One region of the Streptomyces sp. NPDC051987 genome, then DNA from elsewhere that is predicted to be linked to it. Evidence: riboswitches for the same ligand, from Rfam matches in the RefSeq annotation. Region 1 holds a riboswitch; each other region holds the start of a gene.
The links. Region 1 has a riboswitch for cyclic di-AMP ahead of AB0M11_RS00585 (LysM peptidoglycan-binding domain-containing M23 family metallopeptidase). Riboswitches for the same ligand answer to the same signal wherever they lie in the genome.

Region 1 (4,206 bases):
GCCGGCGCGCAGCGCCACGCGCGTGTGCCCCTCGGGCGAGAGGTGCAGGCGGTCGCCGTCCCAGGCCCGGCGGTCCTGCACGGACTTCAGGGACCACAGGTCCAGGACGGGACAGCCGTACCGGTCGGCGATGGCCCGGACATGCCCGTTGTACGTGGCGATCTTGCCGCGCAGATGCTTGAGGACGGGCACGCCCCGGGTGTCGAACCCGGTGGTCACCAGCACCGTGCCGACGGCCGCGGTCAACTGGGCCACGGCGCGCTCGAACCGCTCGGCCACCTCGTCGGGGTCGGTGCCGGGGCGGATGATGTCGTTGCCGCCCGCGCAGAAGGAGACCAGGTCCGGGGCGAGTGCCAGGGCCTGCGGCACCTGGTCCGCCACGATCTGGTCGAGCAGTTTCCCGCGTACGGCGAGGTTGGTGTACTCGAAGTCGCCCTCGGGCCGCCGGTCCGACAGCAGTACCGCGAACCGGTCCGCCCAGCCGACGAACGCCCCGTCGGGGCCGGGGTCGCCCACGCCCTCGGTGAAGCTGTCCCCCACCGCCACGTACGACCCGATCACTGATGCCTTGTCACTCTTCGAATCGTCTGCCACGTCGGACCATGATTCACCTTCGGTTGTGACCTACGCGACCGTAATAAGGGGTTGACGTGCGGTGAGATAAGACACTTCCCAATACTGTGCCAAGCCTGGAATAAGGCTCTGATCAGCTGTGTTGACGTGTCGATCGCCTGTCCGTGGCGAGAAGGAGACACCCGGTCAGCCGACGGCGAGGCCCTTCGCGCGGAGGTAGGCGACCGGGTCCACGTCCGAGCCGTAGTCCGGGGTGGTGCGGATCTCGAAGTGGAGGTGCGGTCCGGTGACGTTGCCGGTCGCCCCGGAGAGGCCGACCTGCCGGCCGGCGGTCACGGTCTGGCCGACCGAGACGGAGAGAGCGGAGAGGTGGCCGAACTGCGCGTAGTAGCCGTCGGTGAGCCGGATGACGACCTGGTTGCCGTAGGCGCCGCCCCAGCCCGCCGAGACCACCGTGCCCGCGCCGACGGCCTTGACCGGGGTACCCGTCGGGACGACGAAGTCGACACCCGTGTGGTGGCCGCTGGACCACATGCCGCCCGCGACGTGGTAGCCGGTGCCGACGGAGGCACCGGTCACCGGGAGGGTGAAGCCGGAGACGGCCGTCACCGACCCGCCGGATGCCGAGGCCGAAGACGCGGACGAGGACGCGGACGGGGACGTGGAGGAGAAGGAGGGCGAGGAGGTGGACGACAGTGAGGGGGACGACTGCGCGTCCGGCCGCGCCGACGACCGCTCGTCCGGCCGCGGCTCGGCACGGGAGCCGGAGTCCGCGGTGTCCGGCGCCGCGACGTGCCGGCCGCCGAGCGTGAGCCTGAGGCCGGGGTGGATCAGCGAGGGGTCGTCGCCGACGGCCTGCCGGTTGTCGGCGTAGAGCCGGTGCCAGCCGCCGCGGAGATGCTGCTCCTCGGCGATCTTCGAGAGGTAGTCACCGGGCACCACCGTGTAGACGCGGTGCGCGGAGTCCTTCGCGGCCGTCGCTCGCGCCGCGGCCTGTTCGATCGCGGGACGCGACGGTGCGGCCTGTGCGGAGACAGCCTGTGCGGAGACGGCCTGTTCGGGGGCCCCGTGGGCGCCGGTGGCTCCCATGAGCGGCAGCGCCAGTGCGGCGCCACCGGTTCCGGCGACGGCCATCGAGCGGGTGAGACGCGGGGACGTGGGGCGTCGGTGCTTACCCTTCGCGGGCATGGCGCGTTCCTCTCCGGCGCCTGCGAGGTGAGCTGTCGGGTTCGGGCTGGAGCTGCCCGGCCACGCGTCGCCACGCGGCTGCACCCCTGGCCGTCCCGGGAACCGGAACAGGCCGTCGTACCTGGTGGGTCCCCCGCTCCTGCCGGGTACGGGTGAGTGTGTGGGGCTCCGGGCGGCGGCAGGATTCGGCGTTCCGCCCGGATGTGTGGCGAACGTAAGGGAATAGGACGGACGCGGACAAGCAACCGGTTCCGCCGGTCCGTGCCCCATATGATCCGTTGCCGGAATTCCCGGTCACCCTCCGTGAATTCGACCTATTTCGCTTTTCCAATCTCCGCGAAGAACAACGGGAATTACGTGCACATGACGCGCGACGGACAGTCACGAATATGACGCTCCTCACGCACGTCATGCCACCCCTCCTCATTAGATGACGAGTCACAACCAATGCTCCAATTCGGGCAGACAGATCAGACCCGGCGGAGTCGGATGACCGTCGCGTCCAGGTCGCCCTTGAGCCCGGTGTGCAGCCCGTGGTGCAGCAGGACGGCGCCCCGGTGCACTTCGCCCGTGTCACGGTTTTCGTAGGACGCCGTCGGGTCCAGGCTCTGCAACCGGAGCGCCGGCGCCGGCTCGCCGTAGCTCTGGGCCTGGAGCCAGGCGAGGACGACGGCCTCGTCCCCGAGCGTGTACTGCACGGCGCTGAGCCCGCCGGCCGGCGGCCGCAGCCGGAACTGGTCGCCGCGCTGCACCAGCGGCCGGATCTCCTTGTAGAGCTCCACCCAGTGGCCGGCCTCGGCGAGTTCCTCCTCGGTCCACTTCGACAGGTCGCCGCCGACGCCGAGCGCCCCGGCCATGGAGCTGACGAAACGGAAACGCAGACTGCTGACCCGGCCGTTGAGCTGGTGGTTCGGGCTGTCGGTGACCCAGGCGGACATCACCCGGGCGGGGTGAATCTGGCTGAAGCCGTGCTGGATGGCGAGCCGGTCCAGCGGGTCGGTGTTGTCGGAGGTCCACACCTCGTCGGTACGGCTCATGATGCCGAGGTCGATCCGCCCGCCGCCGCCCGAGCAGGACTCGATGGCCACGTTCGGGTGAGCCGCGCGGATCCGGTCGAGCAGCGCGTACAGCCCGCGCACGTGGTCGACCCACAGGCGCTGCGGGTAGGGCTCGCCGGGCCAGCCCGCGTCCGTGAAGCAGCGGTTGAAGTCCCACTTGACGTAGTCGATCGGGGCGCTGGACAACAGCGCGTCGAGCTGCTCCCAGAGGTACTCCTGGACGTCCTCGCGGGCGAGGTTGAGAACCAGCTGGTTGCGGAGCTCGGTGCGCTTCCGGCCCTGCTGGTACTGCACCCAGTCGGGATGGGCGCGGTACAGGTCGCTGTCCGGGTTCACCATTTCGGGCTCGACCCAGATGCCGAACTGCATGCCGAGGGCGTGCACGTAGTCGGCGAGGGGCCCCAGGCCCTTGGGAAAGCGGTCGGGGTTGGGCGTCCAGTCGCCGAGGCCGGCGCGGTCGCTGGTGCGGGCGCCGAACCAGCCGTCGTCCACCACGAACAGCTCGACACCGATCGCGGCGGCCCGGCGGGCGAGGGTGGCCTGCTGGTCCTCCGAGATGTCGAAGTTGGTGGCCTCCCAGGAGTTGAACAGCACCGGCCGGTCCTGGTCGGCGTTCGGGATGATGTACGCCCGCTGGTAGGCGTGCCAGGCACGGCTCGCCCCGCCGAAGCCCGCGTCGGTCCACAGGCCCGCGAAGACCGGGCTGGTGTACGACTCCCCCTCGGCCAGCATCAGCAGGCCCGAGTCGTCGTAGCCGGCGCCGCCGGTGATCTGCACGCGCGCGTCGGGGAGCTGGGCGACGGCGATGCGCCAGGAGCCGGACCAGCCGAGGGCGCAGCCCCAGACCTCACCGCGCTCCTCGGTGGCATCGGTGTCCAGGGCGACCCAGGGCAGGTGCTGGTGGCCGGTGTGGCCGCGGCGGCTGCCGATGACCTTCTCCCCGTAGCTGAGCGGGCCGCGGGTCAGCCGGGACTCCGCGGCCCAGCGGCCGTGCAGCTGGGAGAGCCGCCAGCCCTCGCGGTCGGGCAGGGTCCAGGTGGCGGGGTCGGCGCGCAGCAGTTCCACGGGCGCGTGCCCCTCGTTGCCGACGGTGACCCAGCGCTCGACGACGTCGCCGCGCATCCGGTAGTGCAGGGTGATGACGATGCCGTCGTCCGTGAAGCGCAACCGGAGTTCGTCGGCGTCGGCCTCGTACGACGCGAAGGTCCACTCGGTGCCGCGGCGCTCCTCCGTGCGCACGGACAGCGCCGGGCGGACGAAGCGGGGACCGCCCTCGACGGGATACTCCTCCCGGCCGTCCAGCGGGGTCTCGAAGGGCCAGTAGCCGGGCAGTGCCCGGGTGCTGAGCTCCTCGGCGTCGGCGAGCTCGATTCTGGCGCCCCAGTGC
Region 2 (4,206 bases), on a different contig from region 1:
GATATCTGGCCGAGCTGATCCACCGCAAGCGGGAGGCGCTGTCCGCCGAGGCCGCTCCCGGCGAGGACCTCATCTCCGGGCTCATCCGGGCCTCGGACCACGGCGAGCACCTCACCGAGAACGAGGCCGCGGCCATGGCCTTCATCCTGCTGTTCGCGGGTTTCGAGACGACCGTCAACCTGATCGGAAACGGGACGTACGCCCTGCTCACCTACCCCGAGCAGCGCGTCCGGCTGCAGGACTCCCTCGCAGCCGGCGAGCGCGGCCTGCTGGAGACAGGTGTCGAGGAGCTGCTGCGCTACGACGGGCCGGTGGAGCTGGCCACCTGGCGGTTCGCCACCGAGCCCGTCACCATCGGCGGCCGGCGCATCGCGTCCGGCGACCCGGTTCTGGTCGTCCTGGCCGCGGCGGACCGGGACCCGGAGCGGTTCGCCGAGCCGGACACCCTCGACCTCGCACGGCGCGACAACCAGCACCTCGGGTACGGCCACGGCATCCACTACTGCCTGGGCGCCCCGCTCGCCCGCCTGGAGGGCCAGACCGCGCTCGCCGGCCTGCTCACCCGCCTCCCCGATCTGCGACTCGCCGTGGACGAGAGCGAGTTGCGGTGGCGCGGCGGGCTCATCATGCGCGGACTGCGCACCCTCCCCGTGGAGTTCACGCCGAGCCCGTACCGGCCCACCTCGGCAAAAGGTGATCAGCGCTCAACTCTGTGATCTTCACGTGATCTACGCGGCATTAACTTGTGACAAGTGATCGTCTGTCGATACGTTCACTCATCAGCGCGGCGCCCCTGCGGGACCCGCCGCGCTGGTCACCGCTGTCGCTCGAAAGGTTTCCGCATGCTCTCCGGGAACGGTCGTCACCGTCGCCCCCGTCAGGCTCCGGCCCTCCTCGTCGCGGCCGGGGTGACCGGCTCCGCCATCGCCATCCCGCTCCTCGGCGCGGTGAGCGCCCACGCGGCCGACGGCTCCACCTGGGACCAGGTGGCCGAGTGCGAAAGTGGCGGCTCCTGGAGTGCCGACAGCGGCAACGGCTACTACGGCGGCCTCCAGATCTCCCTGGACGACTGGGACAAGTACGGGGGGACGGAGTACGCCGCGACGCCGGACCAGGCGAGCCGTTCGCAGCAGATCTCGGTCGCCGAGAAGATACTCGCCGACCAGGGCACCAAGCCCTGGCGGACCTGCGCCCTGCTCGCCGGGCTCTCCTCCGACGACGCCTCGGTGAACGTGGACACGGGGCTCGGCGGGTCGAGTGATTCGTCTGCTTCCTCCGACTCGTCGGACTCGTCCTCCGGGCTGTCGGACGCGTCGTCCTCCGCCGGCTCCGGTTCCGGCTCCTCCCCGGGCGCCACGGTCTCCGGGAGTGACTCCGGAGCCCCCTCCCCGAGCGCGAGCGCGGGCGGTGACGCCACGGCGGATACCCCCAGCAAATCCGCCAAGACCGACAAGTCGGATTCCTCCAGCTCGAACTCCGGCTCCAGCTCCGACTCCGGGACCGCGAAGGCGGGTGAGGATCCCGTCACGGCCGAGGCCGACGACTCGGACAATTCGTGGCAGACCGGGGGTTCTTGGAGTCTGGTCGACACGGGTGCCGTCAGTGGCGGTGGCAAGCATCGCGGTGGCTCGGCGGACGAGAACGTGACGAACGGTCAGAGTGCCACCTCCTCCGGACGGCACGCCTCCCGGGACGACGACACCTACACCGTCCGCGAGGGCGACACCCTCGCCTCCATCGCCGACTCCCTTGACCTCGACGGCGGATGGCGTGCGCTCTATGCCGTGAACAAGGCCGACATCGGTGCCGACCCGAACGCCATCGCCCCCGGTCAGACCCTGAAACTCGGCGGCGAACCGGGCGAAAAGTAGCGAGAGTTGACGTCCCGTTTCGGGTCTGATGTCCGGTTTGGCGAAAGTGTGGGATGAGTCTCAGAAGCCCTGATCATCTTTGAAATTCACCTGATGCCCTGTTTACGGTCGAGGCCGCTCGTCACCACGAGCCCCGGCTGTCGCAACGCCGAGTCCTGCCAGCGGCCGTCCGGGAACAGTCGTCGCGTCAAGCGCCGTAGGCAGGAGCGGGGGACCCAAGGTAAGTGCCGGGGCCGGCAGTCGAGGCTGCCGATCCGGCTCGGGGTGAAGCCGCGCACCGACACACGGGTGTGCGGCCGGGCAACTCAACCGGCCCGAACCCGACAGCTCACCTCGCAGGCGTCGGTGAGGGGATCGATCCATGCTGTTTTCCGGCAAGGGCAAGCACCGCCGTCCGTCCAAGGCCGTCCGCGCCATCGCCGTCGCCGGTGTCACCGGCGTCGCCGTGGCCGCTCCGCTGATGGCGTCCGGCAGCGCCTCCGCGGCCACCGCCTCCGAGTGGGACGCCGTCGCCCAGTGCGAGTCGGGTGGCAACTGGGCCATCAACACCGGCAACGGCTACTACGGCGGTCTGCAGTTCTCCGCCTCCACCTGGGCCGCGTACGGCGGCACGCAGTACGCCGCGCAGGCCAACCAGGCCACCAAGGCGCAGCAGATCCAGATCGCCGAGAAGGTCCTCGCCGCCCAGGGCAAGGGCGCCTGGCCGGTCTGCGGCAAGGGCCTGTCCGGGGCCGCCTACGTCGGCGGCAGCTCCAGCAGCTCCAGCTCGTCGAGCAGCAGCGCCGGCAGCCGCTCGACCGACACCCAGGCCGCCTCCCGCTCCGCCGAGCGCCCGGCCGCCAAGAAGACGGTCACCACCCCGACCGGCAAGAAGGTCAAGAAGGGCGACGGCGAGTACAAGGTCGTCAAGGGCGACACCCTCAGCTCGATCGCCGAGAAGCACAAGGTCAAGGGTGGCTGGCAGGCGCTGTTCAAGCTGAACAAGGACATCGTCGAGGACGCCGACGTCATCTACCCGGGCCAGCAGCTCCACCTGAAGTAAGGGCCGCGCCCGCAGCGCCGCGCGTACTCGGCGGCGCCCAGCTGGGCCACAGCTCCCGCACAACCGTGGTCCCCATAGTGGAGACCGCGTGAGGACCACCCCCGTCCCCACAGCCCCCCGCTCCGGTGCGTCTCCCCCCGTACGCACCGGAGCGGGGTTTCTCTTTGCCGCCGTCGAGCCGTCCGGGCGCCCCGTCGGCCCGCCGTTCCCCTTCTTGGTCCGCTCTTCTTCCGTTCTTCATCGGCCCCCCCTTTGTTCCGCACGTGAACAATGAGTACCGTCTGTGTGTCCACGGGCCGGTCGGTCGTGCCGGCCGACGGGCCCGGGACGGTTAGGCTCTAGTCGCAAGGCTGAGCAAGGGCCGCCGAGGCCCACGTGCGCCCCGCACAACCAGCGTCACATCCCAAGAAGGAGATGCTCGTGCCGTCCATCGACGTCGTCGTAGCCCGGGAAATCCTGGACTCCCGAGGCAACCCCACGGTCGAGGTCGAGGTCGGCCTCGACGACGGCAGCACGGGTCGTGCCGCCGTCCCGTCCGGCGCCTCCACCGGCGCCTTCGAGGCCATCGAGCTCCGTGACGGCGACCCCAACCGCTACCTGGGCAAGGGCGTCGAGAAGGCCGTCCTCGCCGTCATCGAGCAGATCGGCCCGGAGCTGGTCGGCTACGACGCCACCGAGCAGCGCCTGATCGACCAGGCCATGTTCGACCTGGACGCCACCGACAACAAGGGCTCGCTCGGCGCCAACGCCATCCTCGGCGTCTCCCTCGCCGTCGCGCACGCCGCCTCCGAGGCGTCCGACCTGCCGCTGTTCCGCTACCTCGGCGGCCCGAACGCGCACCTGCTGCCCGTCCCGATGATGAACATCCTCAACGGCGGCTCGCACGCGGACTCCAATGTCGACATCCAGGAGTTCATGATCGCCCCGATCGGCGCGGAGTCCTTCTCCGAGGCGCTGCGCTGGGGTGCCGAGGTCTACCACACCCTCAAGAAGGTCCTGAAGAACAAGGGCCTGTCCACCGGCCTCGGCGACGAGGGCGGCTTCGCCCCGAACCTGGAGTCCAACCGCGCCGCGCTGGACCTCATTCTGGAGGCCATCAAGCAGGCCGGTTACGTCCCCGGCGAGCAGATCGCGCTCGCGCTCGACGTCGCCGCGTCCGAGTTCTACAAGGACGGCAAGTACGAGTTCGAGGGCAAGTCCCGCTCGGCCGCCGAGATGACCGAGTACTACGAGGAGCTCGTCGCCGCGTACCCGCTGGTCTCCATCGAGGACCCGCTGTTCGAGGACGACTGG
Region 3 (4,206 bases), on a different contig from region 1:
AGCCGCTCGAACGCGAGGGCCTGGACCCGGACCGCCTCGGGACCGAGATCGGCGAGGATCTGGGAGGCGCGGGCGAAGAGGAAGTCGCCGGTGAGCACGGCGAGCGAATTGCCCCAGCGGGTGTTGGCGCTGGCGACGCCGCGTCGCACGGAGGCCTCGTCCATGACGTCGTCGTGGTAGAGCGTGGCCAGATGGGTGAGCTCGACGACGACGGCCGACGGCACGACACCGGGCGCGTACGGGTCGCCGAACTGCGCGGCGAGCATCACCAGCAGCGGGCGGAACCGCTTCCCGCCGGCCCGCACGAGATGCTGTGCGGCCTCCGTGATGAACGGGACCTCGCTCTTGGTGGCTTCTAGCAAGCCTTCCTCGACAGCCGTCAATCCGGCCTGGACATCGGCTTCCAGAGCCTGGTCCCGCACGCTCAGCCCGAACGGCCCGACGACGGTCACGAGGGGTCTCCTGTCTGCTGGTGTCTACTGGCGATTACGCGGTTTGTCGATAGGTCGCTGCCATCACTCAAGTCAGCGTATCCGGTCAGGTTTCGATCACCGATAGCGCCCACGGTTACACCCCGGGCGCTATCGGATCACGACCGTTATGTTTTTGATCGGACGATACGACCCGACATCCACTGACTTAACAGCAAGTGCGGGCAGTTGTCCCGAACCGTGACGCAGGCCGTGTCCCGCACGGCCGACACCGGGTCCGGACCGAGGGACGCGACCGGAGACCGCCCGAGGGCGGTCCGTCCAAGGGCGGCCCGTACGGCGGCGAGCCTCCCGACTGACTACTGCCCGGAAACGGCCTCCCCTCTCCCGGCCGGCATCACCTTCCCGGTCGCACCCCCTCCACCCCCTCTCGACGTGACGAGCGTCACGCGAGCACTCGGCGACGCGACCCGCCCCCTCGCCGTTCACGATCACTCCCGACACCCGAACGCGTCAATCACCTTCCCCGAGGCACCCGATCGAGCGAGGGGGACCACGGCGGACCCGACCGATCGCCCCGTCGCCCAGAAGGGGCGATTCGCGCGAATGCGGGCCGGAAGCTTTCCCATCGAACCGGGAAAAAGACGGATTCAACGAATCCCTCTTGTCCGTTTTGCGATTATTGCGATTTCGTGAAGTAGGTCACGTGACCTGGGACACCCAAGGGCAGGTGAGGCGACCCTTCCTTCCCTTCCCTGTAAGCCAGTTGAGGGTTGGCGACCGCAAAGGATCAAGCGTCACAAACGCCACATCATGAGGTCAATCAGTGTTTGTGCGAATCGACTACTTGTTCCCGAGATGTGCTCTCGCATACGTTCCCGCTCGCCGGGCGGACGCCGAATCCTGCCGCCGCCCGTCGTGACCCATCGACGAGTCCATTCGCACGGCAGGAGCGGGGGAACCAGGTAAGTCGCCGGACCGGGCGACCGACGTCATCACGGACGTCGTTCCGGAACGGCTAGGGGTGAAGTCGCATCGTCTTCGGACGGTGCGGCCGGGCACTCCCCGGGCCCGAACCCGACAGCTCACCTCGCAGGCGACGGAGAGGAACTTCGCCATGCCTGCTGCCGTTCAGCACCACCGCCCCCGCCGCAACCGCATCACCCGCGCGCTCGTCGTCGCCTGCACCGGCGCCGCCGTCCTCGCCCTCCCCCTCATCGGGGCGACCGCCGCCTCCGCCGCCGCCGGCTCGTCCACCCCGACGGCTTCGAAGACCCTGGCCGGGTACCCGAACAACCTCGACGGCTGGATCCGCGAGTCCCTCGCGATCATGTCGGAGAAGCACATCCCGGGTACCTACAACGGCATCTACCGCAACGTGATGCGGGAGTCCTCCGGCAACCCGCGGGCCATCAACCTCTGGGACTCCAACGCCCGCGCCGGCATCCCCTCCAAGGGCCTGCTCCAGGTGATCGACCCGACGTTCAGCACCTACCACGTGGCCGGCACGTCGTTCGACATCTACGACCCGGTCGCGAACATCACCGCGGCCTGCAACTACGCCGCCGCACGGTACGGCTCGATCGACAACGTCCACGGCGCGTACTGACCGACACACCGATCAGTCGAAGAGTCTTTCGAGGACGACGGCGATGCCGTCGTCCTCGTTCGACGTGGTGATCTCGTCGGCCAGCGCTTTCAGTTCCGGATGGGCGTTGGCCATCGCCACCCCGTGGGCGGCCCACTCGAACATCGGAATGTCGTTGGGCATGTCACCGAACGCGATGGCGTGCCCGGAGCTCAGCCCGAGATGGTCCGCGGCCAGCGCGAGCCCGGTCGCCTTCGTCACCCCGCACGGCTGGAGTTCGACGGTGCCCGGCCCCGACATGGTGACCGTCGCCAGCGACCCGACCACCGAGCGGGCGGTGGCCGCCAGTTCGTCGTCGGACAGGGTGTGGTGGCGCAGCAGCACCTTGCTGATGGGCGTGCACCACAGGTCCTCGCGCCGGGAGACCCGCAGCGCGGGCAGCGTGGGGTGCGGCATCAGATAGCCCGGCTCGATGAGCGTGAGCCCGTCGACGCCGTCCTGGTCGACCGCCGCGTACACCTGACCGACCTCGGCCTCGATCTTGCCGAGCGCGGTCTCCGCCAGCTCCCGGTCCAGGGTGACCGACCACAGCAGCCGGTCCGCGCCGGCGTCGTACACCTGTGCGCCCTGGCCGCAGACCGCGAGTCCCGTGCAGCCGAGGTCGTCGAGGAGCGGACGCACTCTCGGCGCGGGGCGGCCGGTCACCACGAGGTGGCGGGCACCGGCCCGGCCGGCCCGCGCGAGTGCGGCGAGAGACCGTTCCGAGAGGGTGTCGTCGCCGCGCAGCAGCGTGCCGTCCAGGTCGGTGGCGATCAGTGAGTACGGGGAGGGTGCGACCATGATCAGAGAATACGGACAGCACGCCTCTGGGACTCACCGTGCGTTTCGGCCTCAACTGGCGCCCGTCACCGGGGTGATGGGGCCGTGGTCAGTGGCGGGCGTCACCTCGCCGGCGCGGTGGTCGCACGGTTCCCCTTCCAGGTGACGCGGTGGCTACGTCGTGGAGGTGCCGGAGCCGCGGCGGCTGGTGCGCCACAGCTGATAGAGGTGCTTCGCGCCCGGACGCACGAAGCGGGCGAGCATCGTGGCGAACGGCATCGGGTCGTCACCCGCCAGCCAGGCCAGCTCGGTCCCGCTCGGCCGCTTCGGTGCGTGCGGTGTCGTGTAGCCGCTGCGGCGGTAGGCGAGGAGGGCGGGCAGGTCGATGTTCTCCACGACGAACTGGTGTCCGGCGCGCTGTTCCCCCTCCGGAACCCGGCGGCCGGTCAGGTCCAGGTGCATGGCGCGGACGACGTCCACCCCCGACTCGCTCTCGAAGAGCCGGAACTGGGCGCCCATGCGCGGGTTGAAGTCGAGCAGCTTGTACTGCCCGTCGCGCCGGTCGAAGCGCAGGTCGAGGTCGATGATGCCGGTGAAGCCGATCTGCTTGATGAAACGCGCGGCGAGGTCGGCGAGTTCCGGGTTGTCGACGACGCAGGCGTTCGCGGTCATGCCGGCGTGCGGCGGCCAGGAGCGGACCTTGACGCCGGTGAACAGGGCGCGCGGATGGGAGTCGGCGTCGAAGTAGCCGTGCACGATCCAGTCCTCGGCCTCCTCCCTCGGGAGGTACTCCTGGAGGATGACACCCGGATGAGTGCCCCAGTCACGGGCCAGGGTGAGCAGCCCCTCACGGGTGGCGATCCGCGTCGTCCCGTTGACGGCGGGCTGCTTTCGCCGGACGAACGCCTCGCGGTTCTTGGCCACGATCGGGAAGCGGGCCTTCTCCGCGAACTCGACGATCTCGTCGTAGGAGTCCGGGAAGGCGGCCGCCGGGCTCGGGATGCCGTGCTCCACGCACAGCTCGTGCAGGCCCTGCTTGCTCGCCAGGCGGCGCGGCAGTTCCGCGTCCACGCGCGGGAAGAGGAAGCGGTCACCGAGTGCGTCCTGGTGCTCGGCGATCAGGACGGCGGCCTCCTCGTCGGTGGGGATCAGCACGGCCGGCCGGCCGATACGGCGGCCGATGCGCAGCAGTCCCTCGACGAGATGATCCGGTTCCTCGGCGCCTGTCGTCGGCCACACGAACGCCCGCTTGAGATAGCGGGACGAGGCCGCCGGTGTGTACGCGTCCTCCGTTATCGCGTACATGGGAACGCCCAGGCGGCCCAGACTGCGAATCGCGCCGACCCCGCCGTGGTGCAGCGGATAGTC
Region 4 (4,206 bases), on a different contig from region 1:
GGCAGCTGCCGTCGGGCGCCTCGAACGCCACGTGGGTGCGGTGGTTGGCGCTGTCGATGTTCCGGCCGTCCCAGCAGCTCTGGAACCTGAACGTGCGCACGACGTCGCTGCCCGCGGGGCACAGCGGGTACTTGTCCTTGAGCTGGCGGTTCTCGTAACCGGTGCAGCTCCAGGAGGCGTTGGCGTTGGCCGGCCCGTTGACGAACGCCTTGGCGTCGCCGGTGATGATGCGCAGCAGCCGCGGCATCTCGGTGACCTTGGAGGTCGGGTTGCCCTCGAAGGTCAGCGTGACCTGCTTGGCCGTGACGATCTGCCCGGCGTTGCCCTCGGTGCCGCCGCCCGGCTTGTCGGCGTCCCGCTCCTGCTTGCCGTTCTGCAGCCGCAGCACGGGCCAGTAGTACGTGGACCTGTCGCCCTTGTCGGCACAGCTGGTGTCGGCGTTCGCGAGGTCCTGGTCGCTGGCGAAGGCGTTGTTGGACTGGTTGCCGATGTAGTCGTGGAAGTGGTGGGCGCCGTTCGAGACACCCGGCGCGACGATCACGTTGTCCGAGTTGAACAGGCCGTTCGCGTTGACACCGCAGCTGGAGGAGAAGGTGCCGGTGGAACCGCCGGGCTGTTCGGCCGGCGTGGTGACGTTCGGCTGGACGGAGGTGATGTCCGCGTAGTCGGCGGCGACCGGGCCGTTGCCGCCCTGACCGCCGGCGCCCTGGCTCGGCGCGGCGCTGCCCTGACCCTGGCCGCTCTGGCTCGGCGCGGCCCCGTCCTGGGGTGACGCCGGCTGCCCGGTGCCCTGGTTCGAGGAGCTCAGGGTGCAGGCGGCGAGGTCGTCCAGGCCCTGCGGGCGGTCGGCCTCGCGAGCGATGGCGTCGGCGATGCGCTGGATCGACGCGGACCGCTGTTCCTTCAGCGGGTTCATGATCGCCTGGTCGGCGAGGCCGGGGTTCTGCTCGATCGCCGCGGCGGACTGGGTGAGTTGCTGGTAGGCGGCCGCGACCTGCTGGTCCAGCTTGGCGAGTTCGCCGTCGACGTCGGCGCGGGCCCCGTCGGGCACCGTCGTCAGCCGGCTGCCGACGTCGGGGCAGTAGATGGTGGGCGCGGACAGCACCTGGCCGGTGGCGACCCGGGTCTGCTGGTCCCCGCCGCTCTCGGTGGCCGAGGCGTAGACGTTCACCGCGACCAGTCCGCCGCCGCCGAGCATCAGTGCGACCGCTGCGAAGGTCGCGCGTCGTGCGCCGGTCGGACGTCTGCGCCTGTTGCGTCTCAAGGTCGTCCCCTGGGTCTGAGTGCGGCCGGGCATGGAAATCCCCTGCCCCATACGGCCCTCGACGCCACCGTGTTCAACAGAATCGCGAATTCACGGCGACCTCACAGAAATCGGGAGTCACGCACCGGCGGCGAAGAAGGAAAAGGCGACTGACGGCGACGAGCCGGTGACCCTGCGAAAGTGATCGATGAGCGCGAAATGCCGTCCCGTACGGTCGAGTTCCGAACGCTACGACGAACATCACAAATACGTATCGGACATTACGCACCTCAACCTTCACACGAGTGACACAAGTTGGCTAAGTTGACGTTTAAGCCGTTCGGCTCCCCCCGGCGAACCCCGCCGGGCCGCGCGGCCTCCGCCGAGTCCGGTGCCCCACAGGGGCGAACACGGAGCCGGGGACCCAACCGAACCACTGGGGTGAATCGGCCGACCGTCCGTCAGGACAGGGGCCGTAGGGCATGCCTTCCGGATTCGACCGCCCGAACCCGACAGCTAACCCGGTAGGCGGAGTACGGAAGGAGCACGACCCCTCAATGGCGCCCGAGAGCCGTGACGAGGTTCGACAGCGGATCGACAGCCTCTACGACCAGGCCGAGAACGCCACCGGGAACTACAACGCCACGCGCGCGGCGGGCGGGGGCTCGCGCTCGCGCGGTGTCCCGCTGTTCAAGCGGCCTCGCCGTGACGACCCGGGCCTCGACAACATCGCGCGGGAGTGGTTCGAGGGGGCGCGCGCGAAGCTGGGGCCGAGCGTCCCGGCCGCGCTGCCCACCGACCGGATGCCGGAGCGGCCCGGTCCACGGCGGCCGGTCAGCGCCATGGCGGCCGACCTGCTCGCCCAGCTGGAGGACTCCGGTCCGGCGCGGCTGGAGCTGACCGCGGGGTCCGGGCAGAGCGAGGTCGAGGTCGTCCGCGAGCTGCCGGCCCGGCCGAAGCTGGAGTTGACGGCCGGGTCCGCCGGGGCAGTGACCGCGGCCCCTTCGGATGCGTCCAGGGCCCTGCCCTCCGCCGCACCGCAGCGGCCCACGCCGGGTGCCTTCAAGACCAGGAACCAGCTCAAGCTGGCCAAGGCGCGCGAGATGCTGTCCCAGCGCACCGGGCCGCGCGCGGTCGCCGCGCTCGAACCTGCCCAGGTTCCGGCTGCCCAGCCCGTGCCGCAGCCGCCCAGCCCCTGGCCCACACCCGAGAGGCAGGCCCCGGCGGCGCCGCAGTGGCAGGCTCCCGCCGTCGGCATACCCAGCCAGCGCACCGGCAGCGACTCCGCACGGACCGACGCCCTCGCCGCCACCCGCGCGCTCCCGGCCGTGACCGAGACGGGCGGCATCCCGATCGTGTCCCCGTCGGACACCGGCACGTTCCGCATCATGACCCCTGGCGGCGCCGACAGGGCCCCGCGCCGAGCCACCCCGGATCCCAGCGGCTTCCGCGTCATGACCCCGGGGAACATCGACGCCACCCCGGCCCAGCCCACCCCGGACACCAGCGGCTTCCGCGTCATGACCCCCGGAAGCGCCGACACCACCCCGAACCAACCCGGTCCGGACACCAGCGGGTTCCGCGTCATGACCCCCGGAAGCGCCGACACCACCCCGAACCAACCCGGTCCGGACACCAGCGGGTTCCGCGTCATGACCCCGGGGAACGCCGACGCCACCCCGAACCAGCCCACCCCGGATCTCAGCGGCTTCCGCGTCATGACCCCCGGGAACATCGACACCACCCCGAACCAACCCGGTCCGGACACCAGCGGGTTCCGCGTCATGACCCCGGGCGGCTCGGGCGGCGGGACCTACCAGAGCGCGTCTTCCCTGGATGCGGGCGTCTCCCAGGCCCCGACCCCGGGGGACTCCGGCTCCTTCCGGATCATGACGCCGGGCGCCACGGGCTCGTTCCCGATGCCGACCCCGGCCGACGCGGGCGCCTTCCCGAACCCGGACGCCGTGAGCACGAGCGTCCTCCCGCCCGTGGCCCCCACGAACAGCGGCGCCTTCCCCACCGCCGCCACCACCGACAGCGGCGCCTTCCCGACCGCGACGCCCGCCGCTCCCGCCCCGGCACCGGGCCCGATGGACCTCGGCGGCTTCCGGGTCATGTCGCCGAACGCGCCCGCCGCCTACGCCGAGGTGCCCCAGGCCGCCGCCGACACCGCCTACGCCACCGGCGCGTACACGTACCCCACGGCAGCCCCCGCCGCCCCGGCGCCCATGGCTGCCATGGCTCCCATGCCGTCGGCCCCCTCCTTCGCCGCGGCACCCGCCGCCGGCATGACCGGCGGCTACACCGCGGGCCCGCAGCCCGCCGAGACCGGCTACGCCTACGCCACCGCCGCGATGCCCACGGCAGCGCCCGCCGCCGCGATGCCCGCGCCGATGCCGACGCCGATGACCGCCCCCATGCCGGCGGCCATGACCGCGCAGCCCGAAGCGATGACGGCCGCGATGGCGACGGCGACCGCATCGGCACCGGCACCGGCGCCCCCCATGGCGATGCCGCCCCTCCCCCCGGTCGTCACGGCGCCGCTGCCCACCACCCCCCTGGCGACCGCGCCCGCGCAGGTCGCCGCCCCGGCTCCGGCCGCGGCCATGACCGCACCCGCGCCCATGGCCGCGCCCGTCGCCTTCGCCGAGCCGGGCAAGGCCATGAAGGCGCTCGCGTTCGCGCGGGAGCAGATCGGCCGACCGTGTGTCTGGGGGGCGACCGGGCCGGGAGCGTACGACTGCTCCAGCCTGACCCAGGCCGCCTGGCGCGCCGCCGGGGTGACGCTGCCGCGCAGCGCGCCGGAGCAGACCCTGGCCGGCACCCCGATCACGCTGGCCGCCGTCGAACCGGGCGACCTGATCTTCTTCTTCGACGACGACAGCCACGTCGGGATCTACGCGGGTGGCGGCACGATGGTGCACGCGCCCAGCCCCGGCGCGCTCATCCGCGAGGAGTCGATC

Region 2: linked by a shared signal. The riboswitch ahead of AB0M11_RS07405 (transglycosylase family protein) and the one ahead of AB0M11_RS00585 (LysM peptidoglycan-binding domain-containing M23 family metallopeptidase) in region 1 are both predicted to bind cyclic di-AMP.
Region 3: linked by a shared signal. The riboswitch ahead of AB0M11_RS18095 (transglycosylase SLT domain-containing protein) and the one ahead of AB0M11_RS00585 (LysM peptidoglycan-binding domain-containing M23 family metallopeptidase) in region 1 are both predicted to bind cyclic di-AMP.
Region 4: linked by a shared signal. The riboswitch ahead of AB0M11_RS25945 (NlpC/P60 family protein) and the one ahead of AB0M11_RS00585 (LysM peptidoglycan-binding domain-containing M23 family metallopeptidase) in region 1 are both predicted to bind cyclic di-AMP.

What each region holds. Positions count from the first base shown of each region.
Region 1 covers NZ_JBFAXI010000001.1:133,146-137,351, forward strand. The annotation lists gene AB0M11_RS00580 (SGNH/GDSL hydrolase family protein) at 1-561, opposite strand, end outside; gene AB0M11_RS00585 (LysM peptidoglycan-binding domain-containing M23 family metallopeptidase) at 760-1,761, opposite strand; cyclic di-AMP (ydaO/yuaA leader) riboswitch at 1,766-1,926, opposite strand; gene AB0M11_RS00590 (alpha-galactosidase) at 2,232-4,206, opposite strand, start outside.
Region 2 covers NZ_JBFAXI010000009.1:1,582-5,787, reverse strand. The annotation lists gene AB0M11_RS07415 (cytochrome P450) at 1-716, shown strand, start outside; gene AB0M11_RS07410 (transglycosylase family protein) at 843-1,871, shown strand; cyclic di-AMP (ydaO/yuaA leader) riboswitch at 2,054-2,228, shown strand; gene AB0M11_RS07405 (transglycosylase family protein) at 2,233-2,913, shown strand; gene eno (phosphopyruvate hydratase) at 3,328-4,206, shown strand, end outside.
Region 3 covers NZ_JBFAXI010000029.1:67,679-71,884, reverse strand. The annotation lists gene AB0M11_RS18100 (polyprenyl synthetase family protein) at 1-452, opposite strand, end outside; cyclic di-AMP (ydaO/yuaA leader) riboswitch at 1,349-1,543, shown strand; gene AB0M11_RS18095 (transglycosylase SLT domain-containing protein) at 1,549-2,040, shown strand; gene AB0M11_RS18090 (HAD family hydrolase) at 2,053-2,859, opposite strand; gene AB0M11_RS18085 (ATP-grasp domain-containing protein) at 3,013-4,206, opposite strand, start outside.
Region 4 covers NZ_JBFAXI010000053.1:26,926-31,131, forward strand. The annotation lists gene AB0M11_RS25940 (DUF1996 domain-containing protein) at 1-1,198, opposite strand, end outside; cyclic di-AMP (ydaO/yuaA leader) riboswitch at 1,614-1,790, shown strand; gene AB0M11_RS25945 (NlpC/P60 family protein) at 1,801-4,206, shown strand, end outside.